2 regions of the Streptomyces canarius genome follow, and region 1 is predicted to be linked to the other one. Evidence: riboswitches for the same ligand, from Rfam matches in the RefSeq annotation. Region 1 holds a riboswitch; the other holds the start of a gene.
What was found. Region 1 has a riboswitch for ZMP and ZTP ahead of IE294_RS19665 (bifunctional 5,10-methylenetetrahydrofolate dehydrogenase/5,10-methenyltetrahydrofolate cyclohydrolase). Riboswitches for the same ligand answer to the same signal wherever they lie in the genome.
Positions count from the first base shown of each region.

Region 2: another riboswitch for ZMP and ZTP. It lies ahead of IE294_RS22355 (glycine hydroxymethyltransferase); the one in region 1 lies ahead of IE294_RS19665 (bifunctional 5,10-methylenetetrahydrofolate dehydrogenase/5,10-methenyltetrahydrofolate cyclohydrolase).

Region 1 covers NZ_BMVN01000012.1:237,008-241,542, reverse strand. Annotated here, with positions in the region: partial or broken gene IE294_RS19675 (RNA polymerase sigma factor) at 1-43, shown strand, start outside; gene IE294_RS19670 (CU044_5270 family protein) at 300-1,271, shown strand; gene IE294_RS19665 (bifunctional 5,10-methylenetetrahydrofolate dehydrogenase/5,10-methenyltetrahydrofolate cyclohydrolase) at 1,512-2,360, opposite strand; ZMP/ZTP riboswitch at 2,387-2,467, opposite strand; gene IE294_RS19660 (nuclear transport factor 2 family protein) at 2,542-2,907, opposite strand; gene IE294_RS19655 (hypothetical protein) at 3,097-3,399, shown strand; gene IE294_RS19650 (S-(hydroxymethyl)mycothiol dehydrogenase) at 3,577-4,535, shown strand, end outside.
Region 2 covers NZ_BMVN01000015.1:162,606-167,140, forward strand. Annotated here, with positions in the region: gene trpS (tryptophan--tRNA ligase) at 1-288, opposite strand, end outside; gene IE294_RS22355 (glycine hydroxymethyltransferase) at 390-1,844, opposite strand; ZMP/ZTP riboswitch at 1,879-1,967, opposite strand; gene rocD (ornithine--oxo-acid transaminase) at 2,071-3,279, shown strand; gene IE294_RS22365 (nuclear transport factor 2 family protein) at 3,297-3,758, opposite strand; gene IE294_RS22370 (TetR/AcrR family transcriptional regulator) at 3,889-4,470, shown strand; gene IE294_RS22375 (glutathionylspermidine synthase family protein) at 4,467-4,535, opposite strand, start outside.

The sequences.
Region 1 (4,535 bases):
CCGCCGCCGCCTGCGCACGGAGATCGACCGACTCTGCCCCGCGGCACCGCCGGCACACACGCCGCCGCCCGAGACGCGCCCGAGCCCCGCGGCACCGTCGCCGCAAGCGCCGCGCGAGCCGTGCCCTGGCGAACCGTCGCCCGAGGCGCCGCCCACGGCAGCCCCTGGAGGACCGTCACTCGAAGCGCTGCCCACAGCGCCTGCCGGGGGACCGACGCCCGACGGCGACGTCCGCCCCGACCGGCGATCCTCCGGCCCCGCGCCCACCACCGACGCATGCCTGCGCAAGGACCCCCGACATGCCTGACGAACTCGAACTCCTCCGGCGCGCCAACCCCGTACCGCACGACGGGCCGTACTTCGGTGACGGGCCCCTGGACCAGCGCGGCGAGTGGCGGCTCGATGAACTGCTGCGTCCACCCCGCCCGACGCGCCGCGTCCCCCGCGCCCGGCTGCTGTGGGGCCTCGCCGCCACGGGCGTCGTACTGGCGACCGCGCTCGCCGCACTGGTCGGCGGGCCGAACACCCAGCCCGCCCTCGCCGCTCCCCGGCCGCTGACCGTCCGCGCCGACTCCACGCCCGTCCCGCTGACGCGGCTGGCCGAACGGGCCGCGGCCGCCGCCGACGGCTCGCCGCGCCTGCGCAAGGGCACGCACGTGCAGTCGTGGAGCCTGAGCATGACCGACGGCAAACCCCCCGTCACCCTGCCCGAGGAGCGGGTGGTGCGCTGGCGCGCGGACGACAGCCACACCGAGCTGGTCGTGGCGACCGACCCGCGCCGTCCGGGCCGCCCGGTCCTCACCGACGAGGGCGGAGACCCCCGCGTGGTGGCCGACGGCCACGTCCTCAGCCGGGCCACCTACCCGCCGAGCTGGAGCGACGCTCCGCCCGAGGCGCCGCCGCCGCACACCCCGGCCGCCCTGCGCGCCTACCTCGCCGAGACCGTCCGTACCGAGCCCCTGGGCACCCCCCGGCTCCTCGACGCCGTCGGGGAGCTGCTGGACCACTGGACGCTCGGCGCGCGGGAGTCCGCGGCACTGGTCAGGGTCCTCGCGGACGCCAAGGGGCTGCGGGCCGTGGGACAGGTGACCGACCGCCTCGGCCGTCCCGGGCAGGCGTACGTGTACGAGGGTGGGGGCGGCCGGCGGATGCTGATCCTCGACCCGCGCACCGGCACCGTCCTCGGCCTGGAGACCACCTTCACCCGGGACGCCCCCGAGTACGGCGTCAAGGCCGGGGACGTCATGGACTACAACGCCTGGATGCGCTGACCGCGAGGCCCGGAGCCGGCCGTGTGGCACCGACCTGCCCGCTCGGGGGTGCTCGGCGGCGTCTGTCGGCGCCCCATGCCAGGTGGCACCGACCCGCCGCTCGGGGCTGCTCGGCGACGGCTGACAGTGCCCCGTGCCGTGTGGCACCGACCCGCCCGCCCCGCGCTGGTCGGCGCCGCCGGCCGGTGATCAGCGCCACCCGGCACCGCCCCGCTGCCACCGTTGGCCCCCGGCTGCCCCTTACACCCCCAGCTGCCGGGCGGCGGCCGTCACCGTTTGTTCCAGGAGCGTGGCGATCGTCATCGGGCCGACGCCGCCAGGCACCGGGGTGATCAGCGACGCCCGCTCCACGGCCGAGTCGAAGTCGACATCGCCGACGTTCCCCGGGTTGTAGCCCGCGTCGATGACGACCGCGCCCGGCTTGATGTCCTGACCGCGGATCAGCCGCGGTCGGCCGACCGCGGCCACGACGATGTCGGCCTCGCGGACCACGGCCGAGAGCTCACGGGTGCGCGAGTGGCAGTAGGTCACGGTCGCGTCCCGGGCGAGCAGCAGCATGCCCACCGGCTTGCCGAGGATCGCGCTGCGGCCGACCACCACGGCCCGCTTGCCGGCCGGGTCGACGCCGTACTCGTCGAGCAGCCGCAGGATGCCGCCCGGCGTGGCGGAGACGAAGCCCGGCAGCCCGAAGCTCATCGCGGCGAACGACGCGAAGGTGACACCGTCGACGTCCTTCTCCGGCGCGATCGCCTCGAACGCGGCCCGCTCGTCGATGTGGTCGCCCACCGGGTGCTGCAGCAGAATGCCGTGCACCCCCGGGTCGGCCGACAACCCCCGCAGCGTCGTGACGAGTTCGTCCGTCGTGGTGGTCGCGGGCAGGGCGACGTGCCGGGACTCGATGCCGGCCTTGCGGCTGCGGTTCTGCTTCATGCGAACGTACGTCACGGACGCCGGGTCCTCGCCGACCAGGACGGTGGCCAGACACGGCGCGGTACCGGTGCGCTCGGTGAGAGCGGCGGCCTTCTTCGCGGTGTCCTCGACGATGCGGCGGGCGGGCGCGGTGCCGTCCATCAGACGGGCCTGGGTCATGCTGCACACTCCTGAGCTGGATCGACTCTCCTCGCCCAGGCGCGCGGCAACCGACGCGGACCGCTCCCCGGTGGTGCTCCACCTCAGCGCCAGTCACGGCCCGCGTACAGCGTAACCGAGAGTGCGTACGGCCTCCGGACCCGCTCGGCCTCCTTCCGCTCCCGCCGTACCCGGCCGGGGCCTACTCGTCCCAGGCCTGGATGATCAGCTGATCGGCGATCTTGCCGTCCCGCAGGGTGACCATCGACTCGGCGAGGACCCGGGTGCCGTCCCCGTACTCGCAGGACTCGCAGTAGGCCGCGTGGTCGCCCTGGACGACGCACCGGTCCAGCCTGTGCGTCATGTCGCGGCTGTAGACGTCGTCCAGCAGTTCGGCGATCTGGCTCCGGCCGTGCAGCACCGTGGGATGACTGGGCTGGTTGTTGCGGTCGACGATGCGGATCTCCGCGTCGTCCGCGTAGAGCGACAGAAGGTTGTTGCCGGTGTTGCCCTCGACGGCCCGGCGCAGTGTGTCGGTGTCGAAGGCGGACCCCGCAGCGGTACCCATGGTGACCTCCTTCAGGTGCCCGTGTGGTCCAGGTGCCCGTGCGGTCCGGCCAGGAGCGGGCCGCACGGGCCCACCTCCGAGACTCCTCCGCCCCGGCGGCCCCGGCAAGCCCGGCCGCGCGCTCCACCTCCCGGGTGAGCGCGGCCCGCCGCCCGTGTCCGCCCGGGGCCTGTCGCCGTTGCTGAAGGCATGATCTCAACACGACGTATCGCCGCCGCCGTGGGTCTGGCCGCCGGGATCGCCGGCCTCGCCGTACCCCAGGCGAACGCGGCCGGCACCGGCGCACCGCTCGTCGGGAAACTCGGCGCGCTGAGCACGCTGGACTCGCTCGCCGCCAGTGACATCCCGGCGGAGCAGCGGGGCCGGGTGCCGCGGGTCACCGAGCAGTTGCAGGAGCTGAAGCACCTCCAGGAGCTGAACCAGCTCAACCAGGTGGAGCAGGTCCTCGCGCCCGCCGCGCCGCTGCTCGGTCTGGTCGGCGCCATCCACTGATCCCGCCCGCCGGCACGAGGGCCGTCCCGCCGGGGCGGCCCTCACCGCTGCCCGGACGGGCCGGGCGATGCCGCCCGAGTCCGGAAAGATCCACTAACCTCCTCGTGGTCCGCCGTCGCTACCGATCGGTCGCGCGTAATGTCGGCGGCGAAGGCAAACGAAGGAAGGGGCCAGACCATGGCGCAGGAAGTCCGCGGCGTGATCGCACCGGGCAAGGACGAGGCGGTACGGGTCGAGACGATCGTGGTGCCGGACCCGGGGCCCGGCGAGGCCGTCGTACGCGTCCAGGCCTGCGGGGTCTGCCATACCGATCTGCACTACAAGCAGGGTGGCATCTCGGACGACTTCCCCTTCCTGCTCGGCCACGAGGCCGCCGGAGTCGTGGAGTCGGTCGGCGAGGGCGTCACCGACGTCGCCCCCGGTGACTTCGTCATCCTCAACTGGCGTGCGGTGTGCGGGCAGTGCCGGGCCTGCCTGCGCGGCCGGCCCTGGTACTGCTTCAACACCCACAACGCGCGGCAGAAGATGACCCTCGCCGCCACCGGCCAGGAGCTGTCCCCGGCCCTGGGGATCGGGGCCTTCGCCGAGAAGACGCTCGTCGCGGCCGGCCAGTGCACCAAGGTCGACCCGGCCGTCTCCCCGGCGGTCGCGGGCCTCCTCGGCTGCGGGGTGATGGCCGGCATCGGCGCCGCGATCAACACCGGGAACGTCGGCCGGGGCGACTCGGTCGCCGTCATCGGCTGCGGCGGTGTCGGCGACGCGGCGATCGCCGGGTCGAACCTGGCCGGCGCGGCGAAGATCATCGCGGTGGACATCGACGACCGCAAGCTGGAGAAGGCCCGCACGCTGGGCGCCACCCACACCGTCAACTCCAAGCAGGCCGACCCGGTCGAGGCGATCCGCGAGCTGACCGGCGGCTTCGGCGCGGACGTCGTCATCGAGGCCGTCGGCCGCCCGGAGACCTACCAGCAGGCCTTCTACGCCCGCGACCTCGCCGGCACCGTCGTCCTCGTCGGCGTCCCCACCCCCGAGATGAAGCTGGAACTGCCCCTGCTGGACGTCTTCGGCCGCGGCGGCGCCCTGAAGTCCTCCTGGTACGGCGACTGCCTGCCCAGCCGGGACTTCCCCATGCTGAT
Region 2 (4,535 bases), on a different contig from region 1:
GATCCAGGCGAGCTGGGCGTGCTCGGGGACGTGGCTCTGCACGAAGAGCGTGCAGCGGTCCGGGTCCAGTCCGGCGGCCAGCAGCTGGGCGGCGGCGAGCCGGGTGTTGGCGCGCAGCTCCTTCGGGTCCTGCGGGACCGTGATCGCGTGCAGGTCGACGACCATGTAGAACGCGTCGTGGGACTCCTGGAGGGCCACCCACTGGCGGACGGCGCCGAGGTAGTTGCCGAGGTGGAACGAGCCAGCCGTGGGCTGGATGCCGGAGAGCACGCGAGGTCGGTCAGCCATGCTTTTTATTGTCGCAGAGAGTTTGACGGGTTCGGTGCGTGGGGAACTGCGGGCCGCCCGTGGTGGCTCGCGCAGTTCCCCGCGCCTCTTTCAGGGGCGTTTCAGCCGAGGTCGACCTGCGGGTACAGCGGGAAGCCCGCGACCAGGTCCGTCGCCCGCCGGGAGATCTCCTGGGCGACCTTCTCGTCCAGGACGTGGGCCGCCTTGGAGGGGGCGCCGGACTTGGTGGTGCCCGGCTCGGTGGTGCTGAGGACGCGGTCGATCAGGCCCGCCACCTCGTCCATCTCCGCCGTGCCGAGGCCGCGGGTGGTGAGCGCCGGGGTGCCGATGCGGATGCCGGAGGTGTACCAGGCGCCGTTCGGGTCGGCCGGGATGGCGTTGCGGTTGGTGACGATGCCGGAATCGAGCAGCGCGGCCTCGGCCTGGCGGCCGGTGAGGCCGTAGGAGGTGGCGACGTCGATCAGGCAGAGGTGGTTGTCGGTGCCGCCGGTGACGAGGGTGGCGCCGCGGCGCATCAGGCCCTCGGCCAGGGCGCGGGAGTTGTCCACGATGCGCTGGGCGTAGTCCTGGAAGGCGGGCTGCCGGGCCTCGGCCAGGGCTACGGCCTTGGCGGCCATGACGTGCGGGAGCGGGCCGCCGAGGACCATCGGGCAGCCGCGGTCCACCTGGTCCTTGAGGGAGTCGTCGCACAGGACCATGCCGCCGCGCGGGCCGCGCAGCGACTTGTGGGTGGTCGTGGTGACGATCTGGGCGTGCGGGACCGGGTCGAAGTCGCCGGTGAGGACCTTGCCCGCGACCAGGCCGGCGAAGTGCGCCATGTCGACCATGAGGGTGGCGCCGACCTCGTCGGCGATCTCGCGCATGATCCGGAAGTTCACCAGCCGGGGGTACGCGGAGTAGCCGGCGACGATGATCAGCGGCTTGAACTCGCGGGCCTGGGCGCGCAGGGCCTCGTAGTCGATGAGGCCGGTGGCCGGGTCGGTGCCGTAGGAGCGCTGGTCGAACATCTTGCCGGAGATGTTCGGGCGGAAGCCGTGGGTGAGGTGGCCGCCGGCGTCCAGGGACATGCCGAGCATGCGCTGGTTGCCGAAGGCCTGGCGGAGCTCGGCCCAGTCGGCCTCGGTCAGGTCGTTGACCTGGCGGACGCCGGCCTTCTCCAGGAAGGGCGCCTCGACGCGGTCGGCGAGGACGGCCCAGAAGGCGACCAGGTTGGCGTCGATGCCGGAGTGCGGCTGGACGTAGGCGTGGCGGGCGCCGAAGAGTTCGCGGGCGTGCTCGGCGGCGAGGGACTCGACGGTGTCGACGTTGCGGCAGCCGGCGTAGAAGCGGCGGCCGACGGTGCCCTCGGCGTACTTGTCGCTGAACCAGTTGCCCATCGCGAGCAGGGTCGCCGGGGAGGCGTAGTTCTCCGAGGCGATCAGCTTGAGCATCTCGCGCTGGTCGGTGACCTCCTGGCCGATGGCGTCGGCGACGCGCGGCTCGACGGCGCGGATCACGTCGAGGGCGGCACGGAAGGCGGTCGACTCGGCGGAGAGGGAGGCGGAATTCTCGGGCATCGGGGGACCTCCGGACGGTGTGCGTACAGCGTTCACGTTCGGCCCAGGCGCACGGCACTCTTCCCGCTCGGGCCGCTCCCTGATGGTCCGTCCCATCCCAGCGCGCCAGTCACGGCCCGCTCGTCAGCCTACCGGGCGCGCCGCGCGGGGCAGGTCCCGCGTCCACCATGCGAGCGAGGATAAGAAGGAGGTCACCGTCGAGTCCGAGTCGTCTCCGGGAGAGGCCGTGACCGCTGCGCAAGACCTCATCGCCGCCGCCGGCGCGCACTGCGCGCCCACCTACGACCCGCTGCCGGTGGTGATCGCCACGGGTGAGGGGGCGTGGCTGACCGACGTGGCGGGGCGGCGCTACCTGGATCTGCTGGCCGGTTACTCGGCGCTGAACTTCGGGCACGGCAACCGGCGGCTGGCCGAGGCGGCCCGGCGGCAGCTGGACCGGGTGACGCTGACCTCCCGCGCCTTCCACCACGACCGGTTCGCCGCGTTCTGCACGGAGCTCGCCGAGCTGTGCGGGATGGAGATGGTGCTGCCCATGAACACGGGCGCGGAGGCGGTGGAGAGCGCGGTGAAGACGGCCCGGAAGTGGGGGTACCGGGTGAAGGGGGTGCCCGGGGAGATGGCGAAGGTCGTCGTGGCGGGCGGCAACTTCCACGGCCGTACGACGACTCTCATCAGCTTCTCCACCGACCCGGAGGCCCGTGCGGACTTCGGGCCGTACACCCCGGGCTTCGAGATCGTGCCGTACGGGGACCTGACCGCGATGCGGTCGGCGCTGACGGAGAACACGGTGGCGGTGCTGCTGGAGCCGATCCAGGGCGAGTCGGGGGTGATCGTGCCGCCTGCCGGTTATCTGGCCGGGGTGCGGGAGCTGACCCGCGAGCGGAACGTCCTCTTCGTCGCCGACGAGATCCAGTCGGGCCTGGGGCGCACCGGGCGGACCTTCGCGTGCGAGCACGAGGGGGTGGTCCCGGACGTGTACGTGCTGGGCAAGGCGCTGGGCGGCGGGATCCTGCCGGTGTCGGCCGTGGTGTCGAGCGCGGCGGTGCTCGGGGTGTACCGGCCGGGCGAGCACGGGTCGACGTTCGGCGGGAATCCGCTGGCCTGCGCGGTGGCGCTGGAGGTGATCGCGATGTTGCGGACCGGTGAGTACCAGGAGCGGGCGGCGCGGCTGGGCGAGCGGCTGCACGGACGGCTGGGCGGGCTGCTGGGCACGGGCCGGGTGACGGCGGTGCGGGGTCGGGGGCTGTGGGCCGGGGTGGACGTCTCCCCGGCGGTGGGCACCGGGCGGGAGGTCTCCGAGCGGCTGCTGGCCCGTGGGGTCCTGGTCAAGGACACCCACGGGTCGACCGTCCGGATCGCGCCGCCGCTGGTGATCGGCGAGGACGACCTGGACTGGGGGGTGGAGCAGCTCCGGGCGGTGCTGACCGGGGCGTGATCAGGGACGGGGCCCGGTCAGTGGAGGGGGAAGTCGGCGCCGTGCTCGCCGGCGGGCCGGGGCCCGAAGATGCGCCGGTCGGACTCCTCGATGGCCACGTCGTTGATGCTGGCCTCGCGGCGGAGCATCAGGCCGTGCTCGTCGAACTCCCACAGCTCGTTGCCGTAGGAGCGCCACCACTGGCCGTCGGCGTCGCGGCACTCGTACTGGAAGCGGACGGCGATGCGGTTCTCGTGGAAGCTCCACAGGCCCTTGCGCAGCGCGTAGTCCCGCTCGCGCTCCCACTTCTCGGTCAGGAAGGCGACGATCTCCTCGCGGCCGGTGACGAACCGGTCCCGGTTCCGCCAGACGGAGTCCGGGGTGTAGGCGAGGGCCACCCGGTGGGGGTCGCGGGTGTTCCAGGCGTCCTCGGCCGCCTGCACCTTCCGGCGGGCGGTCTCCAGGGTGAACGGCGGGTAGGGCGGGCGGTCTTCGGGCACGGCGGCCTCCTCGGGTCGGGGCGAGGTGGGGAACGGCGTCGGGACCACGTCGGGACGAAGTCGAGAACGAGCGTTCTCCATCGATGGAGCTACGATAGAGAACGCTCGTTCTCAACGTCAAGGAGCCCCGATGCCCGCCGCCGCCACCGAGGAACAGAACCGCTTGGACCGCGAAGCGCTCCTGGACGCGGCGGAGGCGCTCTTCTACGCGCACGGCATCCAGGCGGTCGGCATGGACCGGGTCCGCGAGGCCTCCGGCCTGCCCCTGAAGCGCATCTACCGGCTCTTCGCGACCAAGGAGGACCTGGTCGTCGCCATGCTCAGGCACCGCGACCGGCGCTGGCGCGCGAACCTCGCCGCCCACGTGGAGAGCGTCCGGGACCCCCGCGCACGGGTGCTCGCGGTCTTCGACTGGCTCGCCGCGTGGTTCGCCGAACCCGGCTTCCGCGGCTGCGCCTGGATCAACGCCCACGGCGAACTCGGCTCGTCGTCGGAGCCGGTGCTGGCGGAGGTCCGCGCCCACAAGCGCGCCTTCCACGACCAGCTGGCGACCTGGGTCCGCGCCACCGGCGCACCGGTGGCCGAACCGGTCTTCCTGCTCGCCGAGGGAGCCATCGTCACCGCGGCCATCACCGGCGACCCGGCCCCGGCGGGGCACGCGCGGGCGGCGGTGGAGACGCTGCTCGGGGGCGCCGCGGTGACGGCCGGCTAGAGGATCACGTGGGGCAGGAAGCGGGCGTACTCGTCGGTGATCAGGCCGGTGGACTCGCGGATGCC